Regions from separate parts of the Pseudovibrio sp. Ad13 genome, predicted to be linked through region 1. Evidence: riboswitches for the same ligand, from Rfam matches in the RefSeq annotation. Region 1 holds a riboswitch; each other region holds the start of a gene.
The links. A riboswitch is a leader RNA that binds a small molecule or an ion and turns the genes downstream of it on or off. The one in region 1 is predicted to bind cobalamin.

Region 1 (6,172 bases):
CAATGAAAGCGGCGAGCAAGATCAGTAGCTACAAATTATCGGCAAACACCAATAATCCAAGTAAACGCAAGCGCTACAAGGCACAGTGCAGGGATGATGATCGCAGCATACCCGAAGAATGCAATTGCCAAACCCCAGCCAACAAAGAAGTTCGCGCAGAAATAGTATTTTGCTTCACTGTTGCCATGCACAGCATCTTTGAACAACCAGCCGATGATTGGAACAAGGAAAAGAAGCTTGAAGAAGAGTGGATCATTATCCTGCTGATCTTCAGCAGAAGACAGAGTTGTATCGCTCATTACAGTGCCCGTTATTGATTGATGGGGGGAAGAACACAGAGTTGACTTACATCAATTTAACATTCACGCGCATGCGTCACATCAGCACATCTACGTATGAAGCATGAATATAGATGATGGTTCATTTCCCATCACCAGGCCCAAGTCTCACGTATAACTCTAAAAGCATTAACTAAAACACACTTATCAGATCACGACCTCTCCTGATTTTCGTCAGCTAAACGCGAGCTCATTGAGCACAAGAGAAAAAAGGAAATCAGATGCCAAATAAAGAAATTGTCGGCTACGCTCTCAGCACGAATACGCAGCTCATCGCTGAGATGGCGCAAAGCGATTATACAACAGTCATTCTTTGCTTTGTCGTGAGCGATGAAGCCGGAAATCTCTCCCCAAGCACAGAACTTCAAGCCATGTTCAATGCACCGGATTTGATCAGTAATCTGAAAAAAGCTGGCAAACGTGTCTTGATTTCAATCGGTGGCGAAGTCTTTACAACTGCTGCCTGGGCCGCCCTTTCAAACAACCTCGACAACACAGCACAACAGCTAACTAAGATGGTAATCGACCATGGCCTTGATGGTGTTGATATCGATTGGGAGGATACCAACTACTCTGGATATGACGCCCCAACTTTTCTGGCTGATCTATCGAAGGCGTTAAAATCAAAACTTCCTGAAGACCAGAACTTCGTAACACATGCACCGCAAGCACCATACTTTTATGGCGGAGCCGGGTACTTACAAGTGTACGTTGATGTAGCCAAGAATGCTGGAGACACAGTCGATCTTTACAACATCCAGTACTACAACAATCAGTGGTATGTCGGTGAAACAGCTGAAGAGGAGACAGGAAAAGTCGCGGGTACTGAGCCGGTTGGCGGAAGTACGTTTCCTTCCAGCATTATCGGAATCGCATCAACCGGTGTTCCAATCTCCAAGCTTATTCTCGGCAAACCGACCACGCTGCAAAATGTCGTCGGCTCAGCCGCAGTAAACGGCTACCTGCCCGCTGATGAGATCGTAGACAACCTCATCACACCTCTACTCGCAAAAGAACCTGACTTTGCCGGCGTGATGGGGTGGCAATATCCCACTCAATACGGTTCAGATACAGGCACTGATGAATGGGCAGCAACCATGGCAAAGGCGCTTGGTAACTGATCCTAAGCTATCAGCGAACGGCGGGGCAGGCCCTGCTCCGCCACTCAGAAGCAAAACCCCACCTAAAACCAAATAGTGGTTTCCCAAACGCCGATCCAAAACAATTTCGTGATCAGTGCCGAGCAGCACGTAATGCACGCTGCACATTCCCTATTTTCTCCCTCAAAGGTTGCAGCAATACAGGGACCAGACAGCCCTGTCTGATGACGCGGCCTTCAAGTTTTCAAGCGAGGAGAGGATCTCATGCCAAAGTTCGGACTGTCTCTTAAACTGCAAGTCCCACCATTGCAGCTCAACCAACCTCAGCAACAGGCTGCTACCAACCACCAAGCCAACAAACCAGGAGGTTTGGCTGGTAAGCAGGACGCGATTGCGCAACAAGTGAAAGACCTGCCGGCACCAGTATTCCGCCCTGCAGCAAACCCACCAAACTTCGAAGCAGCAAAGAACAGTGGCTGGGGGTCAGAGAACAGTGGTTGGCGAACGCTCAATATTGAGAGCCAGGACAGCTTCATCCACACCAAGCGCATTGATCCGAACGCAAAAGGTGAGTTTGCGGGTGACAAAATTCATTTAAGCATCGAGCCTAGTCAGGTACCACAAGCCTTTGATGCCATTAACACACTTCTCTTTTCGGAAGACTCTCCGGTCGATAAATGGAAAGTAACCGACATGACACGCGTGACAGAAGGCTCACGCGTACAAGTCGGTGCTCAATTTACTCTTTACCTGCGCCCAAGTGCTGAAGATTCCCAGTACACGGCGCAAGATTTGAAGAATGATAAATCCTTTGTCGAAACCATCGAGCAGAAACTCTCTCATGCAGGTATCCAACCTGGTGAACGACCAGCGTCAGACGTTGCTCCACACCATTGGGACTTTGCCAGCTATCGCAACGAAATTCGAAGCGACCGCGATGGAGGTGCTGCGCAGACAGAAGCTTTGCGGCGTGAACCTGTCTTCGAGCTGCTAACCATCTAGTAAAACAACAAAAAAGGCCCGCAAAGTGCGGGCCTTAATTCTTTCAAGCAAACTAGACTTAGCGAGTAAGTGGCTTGTACTTGATGCGGCTTGGGTCTGCAGCGTGTGCACCCAGGCGGCGAACCTTGTCTTTTTCGTAGTCTTCAAAGTTACCTTCAAACCACTCAACGTGGCTATCACCTTCAAAGGCCAGCATGTGCGTTGCAAGACGGTCAAGGAACATACGATCGTGCGAGATAACCACGGCACAACCAGCATAGTTCTCAAGTGCATCTTCCAGAGCTGCAAGTGTTTCGGTGTCAAGATCGTTGGTCGGCTCATCGAGCAGAAGAACGTTTGCGCCTGACTTCAAAACCTTAGCAAGATGCACGCGGTTACGCTGACCACCGGAAAGGTCACCAACTTTCGCCTGCTGTCCAGCACCCTTGAAGTTGAAGGAGGAGCAGTAAGCGCGTGAGTTGATCTCTTTCTTATCAAGGTAGATCACTTCAGCACCTTCGGAAATTTCTTCCCAAACGGTCTTGCTGTCATCCAGCTTATCACGGGACTGATCCACATAACCAAGGTGAACGCGGTCACTCACAACCACTTCACCGCTGTCTGGTTTTTCCTGACCGGACAACATCTTGAAGAGTGTTGACTTACCAGCACCGTTTGGACCGATGATACCAACAATACCGCCACGTGGCAGTTTGAAGGTCAGATCATCAATCAACAAACGATCGCCAAAGCCTTTGGAAACGCCTTGAACGTCGATAACATTGTTACCCAGACGCTCACCAACAGGGATCAGAATTTGCTCAATAGAAGGCATACGCTCTTCTTGAGCAGTCAACAGCGCATCATAAGCATTGATACGGGCTTTTGACTTGGTCTGACGGCCCTTCGGCGTCATGCCCATCCATTCCTGTTCACGCTTGATAGCGCGGGAACGAGCCATGTTCTCACGGCCTTCCTGCTCCATACGCTTGGTTTTCTGACCAAGGTAAGTGGAGTAGTTGCCTTCATAAGGAATGCCCTGACCGCGGTCGAGCTCCAGAATCCAGCCAGTCACGTTGTCAAGGAAGTAGCGATCGTGGGTAATGATCAGAACGGAACCCTTGAACTCACGCAGATGGCGTTCCAACCAGTGCACGGTCTCAGCGTCAAGGTGGTTGGTTGGTTCGTCAAGCAGCATCAGGTCAGGCTCGGACAAGAGCAGCTGACACAACGCGATACGGCGACGCTCACCACCAGAAAGGTTATTTACAGGAGAGTCGGATGGAGGGCAGCGAAGCGCTTCCATTGCCATCTCAACCTGGCTTTCCAGATTCCACAGATCCTGCGCATCAATGATGTCCTGCAGCTGAGCGCCTTCATCGGCTGTCTCATCTGAGTAGTTCATCATCAGTTCGTTATAACGATCCAGAAGAGCCTGCTTGTGCGCAACGCCTTCCATCACGTTTTCAAGGACAGTCTTGTCCTCATTCAGCTTTGGTTCCTGCGGCAGGTAGCCAACTTTGGCACCTTCTGCAGCCCATGCTTCACCGGTGTACTCTTTATCAAGACCAGCCATGATCTTCAAAAGAGTAGACTTACCTGCACCGTTTGGACCAAGGATACCGATTTTCGCATCCGGGTAGAAAGACAGGTGAATATTGTCGAGTACTTTTTTTGCACCGTAGGCCTTGGAGACCCCGTGCATGTGATAGATGAACTGGCGCGCCATGGACTGCCTGCATCTCCTGATCTGTGTAAACAATGAAATCTCTGGAGAGCACTCATAGTGGAAGCAGCGCCAAGGGGCAATCCATAACACTTCAGCGATGATCAAATCCGTCGCTTTTTCTCTTCAAACGGAGAATTTCACGACAACACCTGGTCACTTCCACGCAAGAAAAAGGGCAGCAGGTTTACTCTGCTGCCCCAATAACAAACAGGCTCGTAAAAATTTACGCCAGCTTCAGCTGCGGAACCACTGTCAGGTTCCGAACAATCGCATTGTCTTCAACGGCCTTGAGCCCCTTCACTGCAATAAAGGTGACCAATGGCTCACAAGCAACAATTACCAGATAAGACAGAGCAAACTGCGCCCATGCCGTAAACGGCGTAGCAACGTCCCCAATCATCAACCAGAAGCCAACCATGCCAGTCACACCAGCATAATACATCGCATCCAACTTCAGAATCTGCGCAAAGTTCACACGCTTGGTCAGTTCTTTGGAAAACAGCTCACGGCCACTCAGGTAATGAACAGCAATCAGCGGCAACATCAAAGACAAGCTGTTGACGCCAAGGTGGTACATGTCCTGCGGATCAAAAGCGAGCGCCTGAAACAGCAAGCCAATGGCAAACCCAAGCAGAACAGGGGTAAACCCGAGCGTTAGATACATCGCCATTGCACCAACAAAGTGAAGTTCTGATGCTCCAACAGACATATGGAAGCTCTGCATGAAAATGGAGAAGAAAACCGCAGCCAATAGCGTTTTCAGTGGTGTGAATGGCTCTTTCTGGAATTCTGAAATCTGCTCTTTGCAGCCCCAGACAATAACGCCAACGGCACCCGCATTGGCAGCAATAACCTTGGCGGCGGAAACGTAACCCGGTTCAATATGCATTTAATATGCTCCTCTTCGCACCCTCCGTGCGGTCATGAGTTTATGTCGTGTCGGGCAGGTTTCCTGGCTTATGGCTTTTGCGTCCTCCGCCTTCCCAGAGATCATCTCCAGTGGCTTTTATGAAGAACGCACCACGTAACAGTTGCGGGGGCAGCTGCGGTTCGGGCCCATCTTTGGTCATCCCTACCGCATTCCCTTTTCATCCAAGAAGCTTGGCTTCTACAGAACCCAACAGCGGGAATATCCTAAATTACAAGAGAAGACACAACTAGAAATAAGAGGCAGTTGGGATAAGCAACAATCAGAGGTATGCAACAGCCTTCGTAACCCGCCAGAGCTGCAGGCAAAAAAAGAGGCGTGTACCCGTTGGTACACGCCTTTAAGAAAGTTGACACTCCCCCATCCGAGTGCCAGCCGAAGCTGTATTTAGAAATATCAGAGTGCCCCATCTCTTCATTGATCTTCATCAAAATAAATAAAATTACCTCAGAAACATCGGATATTATTCAACATTACAAAAGCACTCAGATTTTCAATCGATTAAAACTAGAATAGATCAAATATATCTCGGGCAGCTTGCAACGAAAGTCTCAGTATTTTCTATTAGTTCTTGCTATAAGTTCTCTCCGAAGGTGCCTGCCACGAATATTTCCTTAGCCAATGCTCCTCAGGAGAAACCACAAAGCTCCAGGAGTTCTGCTGCTCTCCAGAATCATCAGGAGTTGAATCCGGTGTCTGAGTGGAAGCATTTTGGCTGGCAGAAATTTGGATTTTAAGCACCCCCTCACCTTTTCCAGCAAGCTTCAGCAAGCCAAGATCACTGTGAGATCGTCCAAGAAAAATCTGGGGTGCTGTTCCTATCCTCTCCCAGATAATTCGGGCAAGATCTGTTGAAGACACCGGCGCTGCGTGGGGAGCAACCTCGATAACCCGAAATCTCGGAAGCCCGTAGTTCAACTCTGCCATAGTGCGATCTACTTCATGGTCTCCAAAGCTTAAAACCCAAATCTGAAAGTGATGTTCTTTCAAGAACCCCACCAACTCTTTCAGAGGCTGAAAAGCGAACTCTCTATACGTTGCGCCAACAGCCTTTGGCCCGCGTAATGATAGATGAGCACGTACACTCTCAGAGTAA
Region 2 (6,172 bases), on a different contig from region 1:
CCAGCAGTGTTTGCTGTCTGTGACCACGACTTTGCGGTGGTTGCGGTAGTTGAGGCGCATGGGGCCGAGCATACGCATGAGGCGGTGGCGTCTGTTGAACGCGCTGACGAGGACACCAGCGTCTTGCAGGCGCGTGAGGTACTGCGTGGAAAGAGAGCGGGAGCCGATGTCGTCGTAAAGCAGGCAAACGTGCAGGCCCGCTTTGGCGCGTTCTATCAAGGCATCTGCCAGCTCCAGTCCCGCGCTGTCTTCGCGGATGATGAAGAACTGGACAAGAACATGCCTTTCGGCGGTGCGGATGCCTTCAATGATGGACGCAAACATAGCTGGACCATCGATGAGCAGGTCACACTGGTTATTCGCGAGAAAAGGCACCGAGGCTACACGGGTGTGCACCGGCCACTGCTTGTTGGCTGCGCCGTCTACATACGGTGTGTGACGATTGAGGACGTCTGCCTCAATCTGGGAGATATCATCGCGGACCTCGATGTAATCATCCAGCCGCTTCCATGCGAAGACGAAGTAGAGCGGGACCGTTGGCATGGGGATGAAAAACAGGGAGAGCAGCCAGGCAATGCTGCCTTGCGAGGTGCGTGAATACATGATCTCGCGAATGGCGCAAATGACTGCCAATGCATAGAAAAGAACACTGAAAACTGCGATCAGGGGAAGAAGGCTAAATGAGGATTCCAAGCGCTACAACTCCTGTAATGCGAGGACCTACTTATAGCTGCGCCAAGAGGAATGGTCAAAACCTCTTGGCATATTGTGCAGTGCTTTCCGTTAAGGTTAGGCAGCTTCAAATGGAATGGCGATTTCGGACTTGCGTTCCATCCATTCTGGCACTGGCAGGCCTTTTTCGCGCAGGAAGGTTGGGTTGAACATCTTGCCCTGGTAACGGGTGCCGTAGTCGCACAGGATGGTCACGATGGTGTGGCCGGGGCCGAGTTCTTTTGCCAGGCGGATTGCGCCAGCGACGTTGATGCCGGAGGAGCCGCCAAGGCAGAGGCCTTCGTGTTCCAGAAGCTCGAAGTTGATCAGTAGGCCTTCTTCATCAGAAATACGGTAAGGAATGTCGATCGGTGCATCTTCCAGATTGGCGGTAATGCGGCCTTGACCGATGCCCTCCGAGATGGAAGAGCCTTCGGACTTCAGTTCGCCGTGGGCGTAGTAGTTGTAAAGCGCTGCGCCGTGTGGGTCTGCGAGGCCGATCTTGATGTTCGGGTTCTTTTCCTTCAGGCCGATGCCGGTGCCGGCAAGCGTGCCGCCGGTGCCGACTGCGCAGATGAAGCCGTCCACTTTGCCGTCGGTCTGCTGCCAGATTTCCTGAGCAGTGGTTTCAATATGGCCCTGACGGTTGGCGGTGTTGTCGAACTGATTGGCCCAGATAGCGCCATGCGGATGGGTTCTGTTCAGCTCTTCAGCTACGCGCTGCGAGACTTTGATGTAGTTGTTCGGGTTTTTATAGGGAACAGCCGGAACTTCGATTAGCTCAGCGCCTGCAATGCGCAGCATGTCTTTCTTTTCCTGAGACTGGGTCTCCGGAATGACGATCACGGAGCGATAGCCCAGAGCGTTGCCGACCAGCGCGAGGCCGATGCCGGTGTTGCCAGCTGTGCCTTCTACAATGATGCCGCCCGGCTTGAGCGTGCCACGTTTGACAGCGTCATTGATGATGAAGAGGGCGGCACGGTCCTTGACGGACTGGCCCGGGTTCATGAACTCGGCTTTGCCGAGGATCTCACAGCCGGTTCGCTCGGAGGGGCCTTTGAGGCGAATAAGTGGAGTGTTGCCGATGGCTTCGATGGCAGAGGCGCGCGTATCCATAGTTTCTCTCAAATAATTCGTATGACCAAAAAATCAGAATGCGGGTGTTTACCCCTTTTGAGACCACGCTACTGCGCTGACCTCACGAGAACAAGAAATGGGCTGCCAAAGGGTGCGTCAGACTAGGATATTATTCTCTTTACGATGGTGCGTGAGAACAAAATTACTCACGGGGTGCGTGGCTTTCGAATGAGTGCGCTAAATGCGATTTGAGAGAGTATCGATTTGCGCGCAGTCCAGCCTTTGTCAGGATCTGCTTTCCAGCCAGGTGATGGCATCCTTGGTGGCTTTCCAGAGGATCTCGCCGTTCTCACCTGCGCGCAGCATAAAGGAGTTATGGACTTCCTTTGGGACGGGCTGCACCTCCAGCAGATTCACCTGCGTATCCAGTGCCGGGGCAAAAGCTTCCTTGCGGGTGATGACAAAGCGTTCATCAGTTGGCACGCGGGACTGGTCTTTCTTCAGGCTGGCAGATTGTAGTGCTTTGTTGTGAGTGGCGGGTTGCATCACGGTGACGGCAATGGCTCTGCCATCAGGCAACAGATGCGTCTCGTTTTGCTGGACCTCGGAATTGTAGATGACCTCGCCGTGGTTATCGATCAGCTCGACCCATAGGGTCTTGCGGCCCTCAATTTCCACTTCACCAACCCAGATGGACAAATCGCTCTCTAATGGATCGGCGTAGGGTGTTTTGGAGGGCGGAGCAACGGTGACGGCCAGATAATCCTCTGGCATGGCGTAGGTGTTGCCATTGTCGGATTTTTCGATGAGCTGAGGGCCGGATGTTGTGGCTGGCGCGGAGGCTGGGGGCGTTTCTGCGCGCGAAGGCTCTGCCATAGCGAGTGGCGCAGCGATGCAGGCGGCAAGAAAACCTGATCTTGTGAGGTGCAACTTGAAGGTTTGCGGCAGACCGCAGGATGGCAACAGACTACTCATTTATGGCTCCCTGACTTTTACGCAGCAACTTTCCCAGAGGGGGCGCCTTATTATGTGCACTTCACTAGTCATCACTTAGTAGTGAGTATGATAATATGCACTAGATATATTAGAGGTATACGCATTTACTTAGAGTATCTATGCCATAATAATTGTATATAAATTATGTTTCGCGTATTTATACTTTCAGGTTATTTAAATGCTATTATGTAAAATTTTCATTGTGTTGATTTGCTATAGGATTTGGATAGATCTGTGATGTAGATCGCAGTTTGTACATATGGCAAAAAAATCTAGTATTTTTCCGCATGAGCTAAGCTTTTGAAAGAACAGGGCTTCATTTCGGCCAATTTTTTGTGGGTGCCAAGGGCTGTCGGACGGTATTGGGGCTCGTGGCTGATATGCACAGCTCTCCCAACTTATGAACTCCCTGAAAATTTAAGGAGCCAATGCTGCGTCAGTGGGTGGCCATGTGCAGGATCAGGGTGAGTTTTAACGCAAAATGGAACGCCTCCGCTTTTGTGCGGAAGAGAGTTCTACCCAAATGGACTTTATGTCTTCGGCCAGCGGCACTTGATAGTGCTGCACCTTCGCTTCGCGTGAACATGGTTTTCTACCCATCATTTTTCTTGTTTTCTGGATAGACGCGCACGCACGTGCTTTGTGAAGAGATAAGCTATTTAAGAAGAAGGGGAGGATATAAAGAGAAGTATGGCTCCCCGGGCCGGATTCGAACCAGCGACCAAGCGGTTAACAGCCGCTTGCTCTACCACTGAGCTACCGGGGATCATACTATGGCTGCCATTGGCGGCGATCGATAAAGAAGTGGCTCCCCGGGCCGGATTCGAACCAGCGACCAAGCGGTTAACAGCCGCTTGCTCTACCACTGAGCTACCGGGGATCACGATGATCTTGCCGTATGGCTGCAAACGAAAAAGGATGGCTCCCCGGGCCGGATTCGAACCAGCGACCAAGCGGTTAACAGCCGCTTGCTCTACCACTGAGCTACCGGGGATCATGACACCCTTGCGAGTTTGCCTCGCCGTTTGCGTGAGGAGGCTTTTACAGAGGCATGTTGTGTTTGCCAAGTCGTTTTTTGCGTATTTTTCGATTTGTGGACAGTTTCTCTATTTTTTTATTGAGATATCCAAGGGGGTTAGCCAGAAATCTCCAAAAACCGCGGATTTTGCGGGTTTGATTTTCCGGTGATGTTGGAATCCTCACAAAGACAATTGACAGGAGAGCTGATTGCGTCCCACACTTAAGGCCAGAACTCCAGTTTCTTTTTGTTCCGGCTCAGGCTTTGGAATGACAAGATTAAACGGGAATGCGGTTCCATATATTATGGAGACAAGCCGCAGCTGCCCCCGCAACTGTGAGCGGTGAGACCTTAGCGAAAATCCCACTGGCCTTTTAAGGGCTGGGAAGGGGCTATGGTCGGTTGAGCCGCAAGCCAGGAGACCGGCTGGAGATATGATTTGACATAGGACTGCTGTCGGGTGGACGGCGAGAGGTGCTCATGACGCATATTTTCCTGTCTCCGTGCGAGACAGTTGCTGTACTTTCATATTCTTTGATTGAAGCCCCGGCTTCTTTGCGCGCATTTTTTCGTTTCTCTGGGACCAGCTAACCCAGATGGCTGAACAGAGAGGCGACCTTCGTGTTCGCCATTGCTTGGTTACGGGTGGAGCTCGTTCCGGGAAAAGCGCATATGCGGAAAAGCTGGTTATAAGCAGCGGGCGGCGCCCGACTTATATCGCGACAGGACAGGCCTTTGACGGTGAAATGGAGGAGCGCATCGCGCATCATAAGATGCAGCGGGGCGATCTTTGGGACACCGTTGAGGAGCCGCTGGAGCTTGTGCGCGTGCTGGAAACGCATGCCAGCAGCGATCGTGCGATCCTCGTTGATTGTCTGACACTTTGGCTTTCCAACCTTATGCACGGGGCGCGGGACTGGACCGTGGAGCTTGAGCGGCTTGAGGCGGTTCTTAGCTCTTTGCCATGCCCCGTTGTGTTTGTTGGCAATGAAGTGGGCATGGGCATTGTGCCTGAAAACGCCATGGCCCGCGCCTTTCGAGATGAAGCTGGCCGCCTGAACCAGCGTATCGCCGACCTTTGCCATTTTGTGATGTTTGTGGCTGCTGGACAGCCTTTGCAGCTGAAGCCTGCTGTTTTTCCGGAGATTTCCCTATGACTGTTTCTTTTGCTGCGCCTTCTAAAAAAATCCCTGCTGTCATTATCACTGGTTTTCTGGGTGCCGGAAAAACAACGCTGGTGCGTAACCTGCTGATGAAGGCACAAAACAAGCGCATCGCGCTGATCGTCAATGAGTTCGGCGAGATGGGCTTTGATGGCTCACTGGTGAATGGCTGTGCTGACCCGGACTGTTCTGCTGATGAAGTGGTGGAGCTGGCCAACGGCTGCATTTGCTGCACGGTAGCTGATGATTTTCTGCCGACCATGGAGATGCTTCTGGAGCGCGAGCAGGTGCCGGATGTGGTTGTGATTGAAACCTCTGGCCTTGCTCTGCCACAGCCGTTGGTGCGTGCGTTCAACTGGCCTTCTGTCAAGCCGCGCGTGACCGTTGACAGTGTGGTGACCGTGGTGGATGCACCGGCTGTTGCCGCTGGCAAAGTGGCCTGCGATGAAGAGGCCGTTGCTGCGCAGCGGGCAGCGGATGATGCGCTGGACCATGAAAGCCCGGTGGAAGAGCTGTTTGCGGATCAGCTGACCTGTGCTGACCTTGTTGTGCTTTCCAAAGCGGACCTTTTGAGCGAGGCAGAGCTGGCGGCGGTGAAGCAGACGATCCGTGGCCGTGTGCGTGATGGAGTTGAGATTGTGGCTGCCTCTCATGGCGAGCTGGCGCTGGATGTTCTGCTTGGGCGTGATGCCGGTGCGGAAGACGATATGGACTTGCGTCTGTCTCACCATGAAGCGCAGCATGCTCACGACCACGACCACGACCACGACCACGACCACGACCACGACCACGACCACCATCATCACGATCATTCTCATGATGATTTTGAGAGTTTTGTACTGCCAACCCGCCGGTTTGCCTCAATTGATGAGGTGAAGGCTCAGGTGGAAGCGGCCATGAAGGTTTCTGGTGTGTTGCGCATTAAGGGCAGTGTGGTGGTTGAGGGCAAGGCCGCGCCGGTGCTGGTGCAGGCGGTTGGGCCGCGTGTGGAGGCCTGGTTTGCGGCTGGCAGTGAAAGCCACTCCAAACTTGTTGTGATCGGTCTTGCGGGGCTGGACAAACACAGTGTGCAGGCTGCGCTGAGTGAATTTGAGTTGGTTCAGGCCTGATGCACGTACTTGTCGGGCAATCACGCCGATTGGATGATGGTGAAGAGGCCGTCGACCTTGAGCAGGCGCCTGCGGATGTTGTGTTTTTAAGCGCAGCA
Region 3 (6,172 bases), on a different contig from region 1:
CATCAACGCCACCATCCGCGCCGACAACACCGGCGGCCTCGCCTACTACACCTCCCGCGGCTTCAAAGACTACAAAGTGCTGGAAGCCGTGCCGCTCTCTGATGGGACACCGGTAGACCGGATTTGTAAGCGGTTTGATTTGGGGTGAGTTGGCAACAGGTTGTGCTGGATTATTTGCGCTTACCTAAACCAACCTGCAGCCAGAAACACAGAGCTCAATCGCTAATCAGCATCGAAACTGGTCACGATTGAAGTCAAACTCTTTAGGTGCGGAACACTTCGAGAGCCGATAAGGAATTTTGTCAGAAGAAAGCGCGAAAGGATCACCCTTTAGTCTTGCGATGATTCTTCGTTGCGACAATGCCAGCGACTGGCATGCAAAAGACCCACCATATCGCTTCGTTACTGGGTTATAGCTCTTCGCTGGATGCCGCCAACAAACAGCTTTTTGTCCTGCAACAGTATCACGCTTCCATTCCTCCGGGACTACCACTGAGTTCCCCGGATACCATAACCAAGCACGACCATTTTTGCCAAGATAGTTGACCTGATATCCATGAGCCTGAGAGAAACTTAAATAAGTCCAACCACTACTCGGGTATTCAGGAAATACTATCTCGCGGTTCACCACATCTTCAAAGGCTGGTCGAGATTGATTAGAACACCCAACTAGTCCTGCAATCATAATAAATGGAACAGTTAGGCTCACCGCTTTCAATATTTTTAACATTTGAGATCCACACGCCAATAATCAAAGCCTGAATATTTAGATTGAATCTCTCGCAGATCCGACTTCTTTGAGAAGCCACCAACAAAAGCCAGTATTCCTGCCCCAAATTCTGCTTTACATCCAGTTACAGCGCGTGCAACGCCTTCAACCTCAGCAGGCGAATAAGGAAATCCTGAGCCTTTGGGAGCAACAAATGAAAAGGCTTTATCTTTTGCAACGGCCACCTCAAATGGCTTCCCTGCAAAGCGAACCTCCTGACGGGTTTTCCAGATAGAAAGGTTGGCAGCCTTTCGAGCGCGGACTTCTACACTATTACTTCCACTGCTAGAACAGCCAGCAATCAACATAGAAGCAGCGCATAAAGCGAACAATTGCTTTTTCATAACACTTCCCCATAGGTAATATACCGGCGGATATCACACGTTATTGGGGAAGTAAATTAACTGGCCATTACTACTTAGCTCAGTTTATCGAAATCACGCCTTACCTCTGTGAATGCCTCATAGAGCCCACGTACCCAGTCCGAGCAAAAGAGACGTTGAGATCTGCGTTTTGATTATCTGATGTAACTATAATGTATTGGTGAGGTTGTTGCGGTTGCTTCAATGCCGTCGTCCCGCACTTGATGCGGGATCCAGTGGGTGGGGCGGTAGAAGGAATACTACCCCTGATTTTTCATGGGGTAGACGCGCTGCTGTTGGCACTGGTATTTTTAAGGAGGCGCTGACCTGCGGCGGGTGGTATAGCCGCAGACCAGCAGGGCACCGATTGGCGAGGATGCGGGGTGGATTTGCGTTTCGCCATTGGTACCGGAGGCAAGTGGCACGGGTTTGTGCCATTTACCCATCACAGTGCTGTTGAACGAGCTCTGCGTGGTCAGGGGTACCGATCACGTAGAGCGCGCTGCACGATTAAGCCATTTTCTAAGCCAGTCCTTTTTTACGAGGCTGGCTTTTTTCTTTGCTCCTGTGCATCTCCCTGATCGAAAACCGATGGGGTTTTCGGGAGGGTGCCTGCGAGCAAAGCGTCATACGGCTTAATCAGGAAGCGGAGTTTTTGTGTTTATTGGCTGCGGATGAGCGACTCGCTCTAACATTCCGCAGCTTTTTCCCAGCGCTTCGAGGCGATCGTGGAAGGCGTGATGCAAAGTGAACAGGGCATCGCGCTCACTGGAGTGCTGCATTCTCTCTGTCAGCACAAGGTGCTGAATATACGAGAGGTTCTGCAAATCCGAAACAGCGACGATGACTTCGTCAATTTCATTTTGGAAAGTATTTGTGGCGCCACAGGCGCATGCGGAGTCGGTCATTCTCAATCCCTCTGTCTATAGGGTGTTGAACAACCGCGCGACAACAAGGCTTTCGACGGCCCGCTGGCGAGCGGGAGGTTCGAAACCTGTAGACAGACAGGCGAGTTTATTCCCTCCCGAAAGAGGTATTGTATTCACCGCCCTCCCGCTCATAGCAAAGGGTCTGCGCCCTTAGAAAAAAGGCACAAAAAATCCGCTAGTTAACGGGAGCGGTTACCGCTGTCTAAAGGAGGTTTCGAAGCCTCACAGGTGAATGTGGAATGAAAACCGACGGTTGTCAAACTGACAGTTTTTACAAGGATGTGGATGGCGGGGTTAGCGAGGTGTTTGTGTCGTGGCTTATGTCTGAGCGTGTCGCTCTGGATCCCGGATCTGCGCTGCGCTTGTCCGGGAAGACGGAGGGTGGCGTGAGAACCCTTTGGCGGGCGGGAGGCTAGAAACCTGCAAACAGACAGGCGAGTTTATTCCCCTCGAAAGAGTATTTTATTCACCACCCTCCCGCCCATAACAAAGGGCTTGTGCGCTTCATGCATGAGGATGGGATGAGGTAATTACCCTGTCAAACTGGTAGTTTTGACAAGGATGTAGTTAGTCGCGCTTGTTCGGGAAGACGGTGGGTGGTTGTGGTTGTTCGTTAAAGCTTGTAATCACCTCCCGATAAGAAGAAGGGGCAATGTCCTGGCTCAATGAGCATAGGAATTACAATCAGAGTTCCCTTATTAGCTTTGAAGATAAGGAGCTGCGGGATTGATGAAAAAGTATGGCCGCACCTATCACTTGCCCAGCTCTCCCGGTGTTATGAGCGATGACAAGATCCTGAAGGATTCGACGGCTCTGGCAAGCGCCGCAGAAGTTGTCTTTACCGAGAAGATGGACGGTGAGAACACAACTATTCTGCAGAATGGATGCCATGCGCGTAGTCCTGACAGTGGGTATCACCCTTCCCGTGATTGGATGAAAGCTTTTGCGGCAGGTGTTTCGCCATGCCTTGCTGAAGATGAGCGGATTGTTGGTGAGTATCTCTTCGCACAGCACTCCGTCATCTATGACAGCTTACCCACTTACTTTCTGGGTTTTGCCTGGATCGTTGATGGCGTCACACAAAGCTGGGATGCGACATTGGGCCGTTTTGCAGAGCTTGGCATTACCCCTGTTCCGGTGCTGCACAGGGGTTTGTTTACTCCAACCAGCGTCGAAGCTGTGTTGAATAAGTTGGATCTGAACAAGCAGGAAGGCTTTGTCGTCAGAACCACTGCGAGTTTCCAAGAGACTGATATGGCAACACATATGGCCAAATATGTGCGAGCTGATCACGTTCAGAGCGACACACATTGGATGCACGGTGAAGTCATCAAGAACAGGATAGTGAAGGGCTAGCGGTTCTGACGCTCGCCGATCTGGATCCCGCATCGAGTGCGGGATGACGGTGGGTGGGTAAGGCTGCTATCAACAGTGTTTCGAGTTCGTTTGCGAAACCTCTTGCAATTGGGGGGCTCAATACTCAGTATGCGCACCTATGGTTTCTGAGGTGCGAAAGGCCTCGGGATTAAAAGGGAACACGGTGAAGTGTAGCCAACAGGCGCTAATTCCGTGACTGCCCCCGCAACTGTAAGCGGAGAGCGAGGCCAAGCATGCCACTGGAGAGATCCGGGAAGGCTGGCTGAGCACAGACCCGCGAGTCAGGAGACCTGCCATTATGTTTCACTTCAACCCGGGCGGGGCGTCCCGGAAGGAGGCCATAATGGTTGAATCGGCGAAAGCCTGTCACATATCCGGTTTCTGTTTGCCCCTGCCTTTGCGCGGAGGGCCTTATGTTACCTGTTTCCTCAAGACTTAAACTTTATCCCGGATCGTTTGGCGAACCGCTGATAGTCGACGCGCGTGTGCGCTTGACTTTTGCCTCAGGATTCGACAATCAATGTAACGTTATAACGTTACATTGATGATGTGTAGCGTTTCACTCAGGTGGGTTGGTACGATGCTGGATCCTGTTTCTCATCATTTAGGCACCTTCAGTTGCCCGATTGGGGCTGAGCTGCGCAAGGGTGTTTTGGCATGAGCGCGGCTTTTGTTTCTGTTCGCGATGTTTCGTGGGCGCCTGATCGTAAGAGTTCGTTGGTTTTACAGCCATTGAGTTTTGAGCTGGCTGCGGGGCAAGTGCTTGGCGTGGTTGGCGCGAACGGGGCTGGCAAGTCTACGCTGTTGCGGCTGCTCTATCGGTTCAACAAGCCGATGAGCGGGCAGATTTGTGTTGCCGGCGATGATATCTGGTCCCTCTCCGCCAAAGTGACGGCGCAGCGGGTGGCGGCGGTGCTGCAAGAGCAGCCGACGGACTTTGCGCTGAAGGTGCGTGAGATCGTGGAGCTGGGGCGCACGCCTTATCGCAGTGGATTGGCGGCTTCTGGCGAACGGGACCGGCAGGTGGTGGACCGTGCTATCCGCGCTTTGCAGCTGGATGGGCTGGCCGGACGGTTGTTTGGCACGCTTTCTGGCGGGGAACGACAGCGGGTTATGGTGGCGCGGGCACTGGCGCAGGAGCCGGAGCTGCTCATTTTGGATGAGCCGACCAACCATCTCGACATTCGCCATCAGCTGGAAATCCTCAAGCTTATTGAAGAGCTGAATCTGACGATCATCACCAGCTTGCATGACCTGAACATGGCGGCGCAGGTGTGTGACCAGATCCTGTTGCTGGACCACGGGCAGATGCTTGGCTTTGGGGCGCCGGAGCAAATCCTCTCCCCCGCTTTGGTTTCCAAGGCTTTTCAGGTGCGTACGACACGCGATCAGCTGATGGACCGACAACACTCTCTTCTGACATTCGATCTTCATTCTTAAGGGTATTTTTTCATGAAAAAACTTGGTTTGGCGCTGGCTGTGGCGCTGCTTTCCTCTTCTGCTGCGCTGGCAGAGGTTTCCGTCAAGAGCTGTAACCGCACCGTCACATTTGATGGTGTGCCACAGCGGGCCATTTCCAACGATTCCAATCTCACCGAGATGATGCTAGCGTTGGAATTGCAGGACAACATGGCGGGTTACACTGGCATTTCTGGCTGGAAAACGCTGGATGCTGAATTGACAGACCAGGTGGCTGTATTGCCGGAGCTTGCTCCCAAATACCCAAGCAAAGAAGTGTTGATTGGGGCTGATGCAGACTTTTTTTTTGCCGGATGGAATTACGGCATGAAGGTTGGCGGCCCAGTTACGCCGGAAACTTTGGCACCGTTCGGGATCAAGGTTTATGAGCTGACCGAGAGCTGCATCCATATTGGCGAGAAGCCAAAGGTTTCCATGGATGACATGTACAATGATCTTTTGAACCTTGGCCGCATCTTTGATGTTGAAGAGCGGGCGGAAGCGTTGGTGCAGGCTTATCGCGAAGACCTTGCGCAGTTCAAAGCTGGCTTGAAGGCTGCTGACACACCTCTGCGTGTGTTTGTTTATGACGGAGGTGAAGATTCTCCGTTCACTGCTGGTCGTTATGGGATGCCAACCGCGCTGATTGAGGCTGCTGGCGGCACCAACGTGACGGATACATTGGATAAGAGCTGGGTGCGCGTGAACTGGGAGGCTGTGGTTGAGACCAACCCGGAAGTGATCGTGATTATCAACTACGGCGAAGTGACTGCTGCGCAGAAGCGTGAGTTCATGCTCAACAACCCCGCCTTTGCGGATATGGATGCGGTGAAGAATGACCGGTTCGTGACGCTGGAATATGCTGAAGCAACTCCGGGACCACGGAACATCAAGGCGATCAAGAAACTCGCAACCGCATTCTGGGGTAACTAACAATGAGCGAAGGAACCGGCGTTGTTGTAGCCCCCAAAGAGGGCTCTTCTCATCATTTGCTGCAGATTTGCTGCGTGGGATTGGCTGCGCTGGTTCTTTCTGTCTGCCTTGCGGTCTCCGTTGGGGCGGTTTCCATTTCCATGGAGACTGTATGGGGTGTTCTTGCCAACAAACTGGTGCCGGGCACGGTTGAGCCGAGCTGGTCGCTGGGGCGGGAGAGCATTCTCTGGGAGATCCGCCTGCCCCGTGCGCTGCTGGCGATCATGGTGGGGGCCGGGCTTTCCATCGTGGGAGCTTGCCTTCAATCCGTCACCCGCAACCCGCTAGCTGACCCGCATTTGATC

Region 2: it holds a riboswitch for cobalamin, as region 1 does, so the genes downstream of both, cobU (bifunctional adenosylcobinamide kinase/adenosylcobinamide-phosphate guanylyltransferase) here and PsAD13_RS22235 (energy-coupling factor ABC transporter permease) in region 1, are expected to answer to the same signal.
Region 3: it holds a riboswitch for cobalamin, as region 1 does, so the genes downstream of both, PsAD13_RS02955 (ABC transporter ATP-binding protein) here and PsAD13_RS22235 (energy-coupling factor ABC transporter permease) in region 1, are expected to answer to the same signal.

Annotation. Positions count from the first base shown of each region.
Region 1 covers NZ_LMCC01000018.1:141,322-147,493, forward strand. The annotation lists gene PsAD13_RS22210 (DUF2293 domain-containing protein) at 1-28, shown strand, start outside; gene PsAD13_RS22215 (hypothetical protein) at 36-299, opposite strand; gene PsAD13_RS22220 (glycoside hydrolase family 18 protein) at 560-1,459, shown strand; gene PsAD13_RS22225 (hypothetical protein) at 1,703-2,440, shown strand; gene ettA (energy-dependent translational throttle protein EttA) at 2,499-4,148, opposite strand; gene PsAD13_RS22235 (energy-coupling factor ABC transporter permease) at 4,372-5,037, opposite strand; cobalamin riboswitch at 5,073-5,284, opposite strand; gene PsAD13_RS22240 (hypothetical protein) at 5,641-6,172, opposite strand, start outside.
Region 2 covers NZ_LMCC01000015.1:233,003-239,174, reverse strand. The annotation lists gene cls (cardiolipin synthase) at 1-693, opposite strand, end outside; gene PsAD13_RS18320 (cysteine synthase A) at 790-1,827, opposite strand; gene PsAD13_RS18315 (hypothetical protein) at 2,074-2,763, opposite strand; tRNA gene PsAD13_RS18310 (tRNA-Asn) at 3,476-3,550, opposite strand; tRNA gene PsAD13_RS18305 (tRNA-Asn) at 3,590-3,664, opposite strand; tRNA gene PsAD13_RS18300 (tRNA-Asn) at 3,704-3,778, opposite strand; cobalamin riboswitch at 4,039-4,248, shown strand; gene cobU (bifunctional adenosylcobinamide kinase/adenosylcobinamide-phosphate guanylyltransferase) at 4,399-4,959, shown strand; gene cobW (cobalamin biosynthesis protein CobW) at 4,956-6,074, shown strand; gene cobN (cobaltochelatase subunit CobN) at 6,074-6,172, shown strand, end outside.
Region 3 covers NZ_LMCC01000002.1:461,788-467,959, reverse strand. The annotation lists gene PsAD13_RS02975 (GNAT family N-acetyltransferase) at 1-148, shown strand, start outside; gene PsAD13_RS27530 (hypothetical protein) at 227-730, opposite strand; gene PsAD13_RS02970 (hypothetical protein) at 724-1,113, opposite strand; gene PsAD13_RS02965 (hypothetical protein) at 1,767-2,039, opposite strand; gene PsAD13_RS27740 (hypothetical protein) at 2,300-2,476, shown strand; gene PsAD13_RS02960 (RNA ligase family protein) at 2,790-3,416, shown strand; cobalamin riboswitch at 3,540-3,750, shown strand; gene PsAD13_RS02955 (ABC transporter ATP-binding protein) at 4,095-4,877, shown strand; gene PsAD13_RS02950 (ABC transporter substrate-binding protein) at 4,890-5,828, shown strand; gene PsAD13_RS02945 (iron ABC transporter permease) at 5,831-6,172, shown strand, end outside.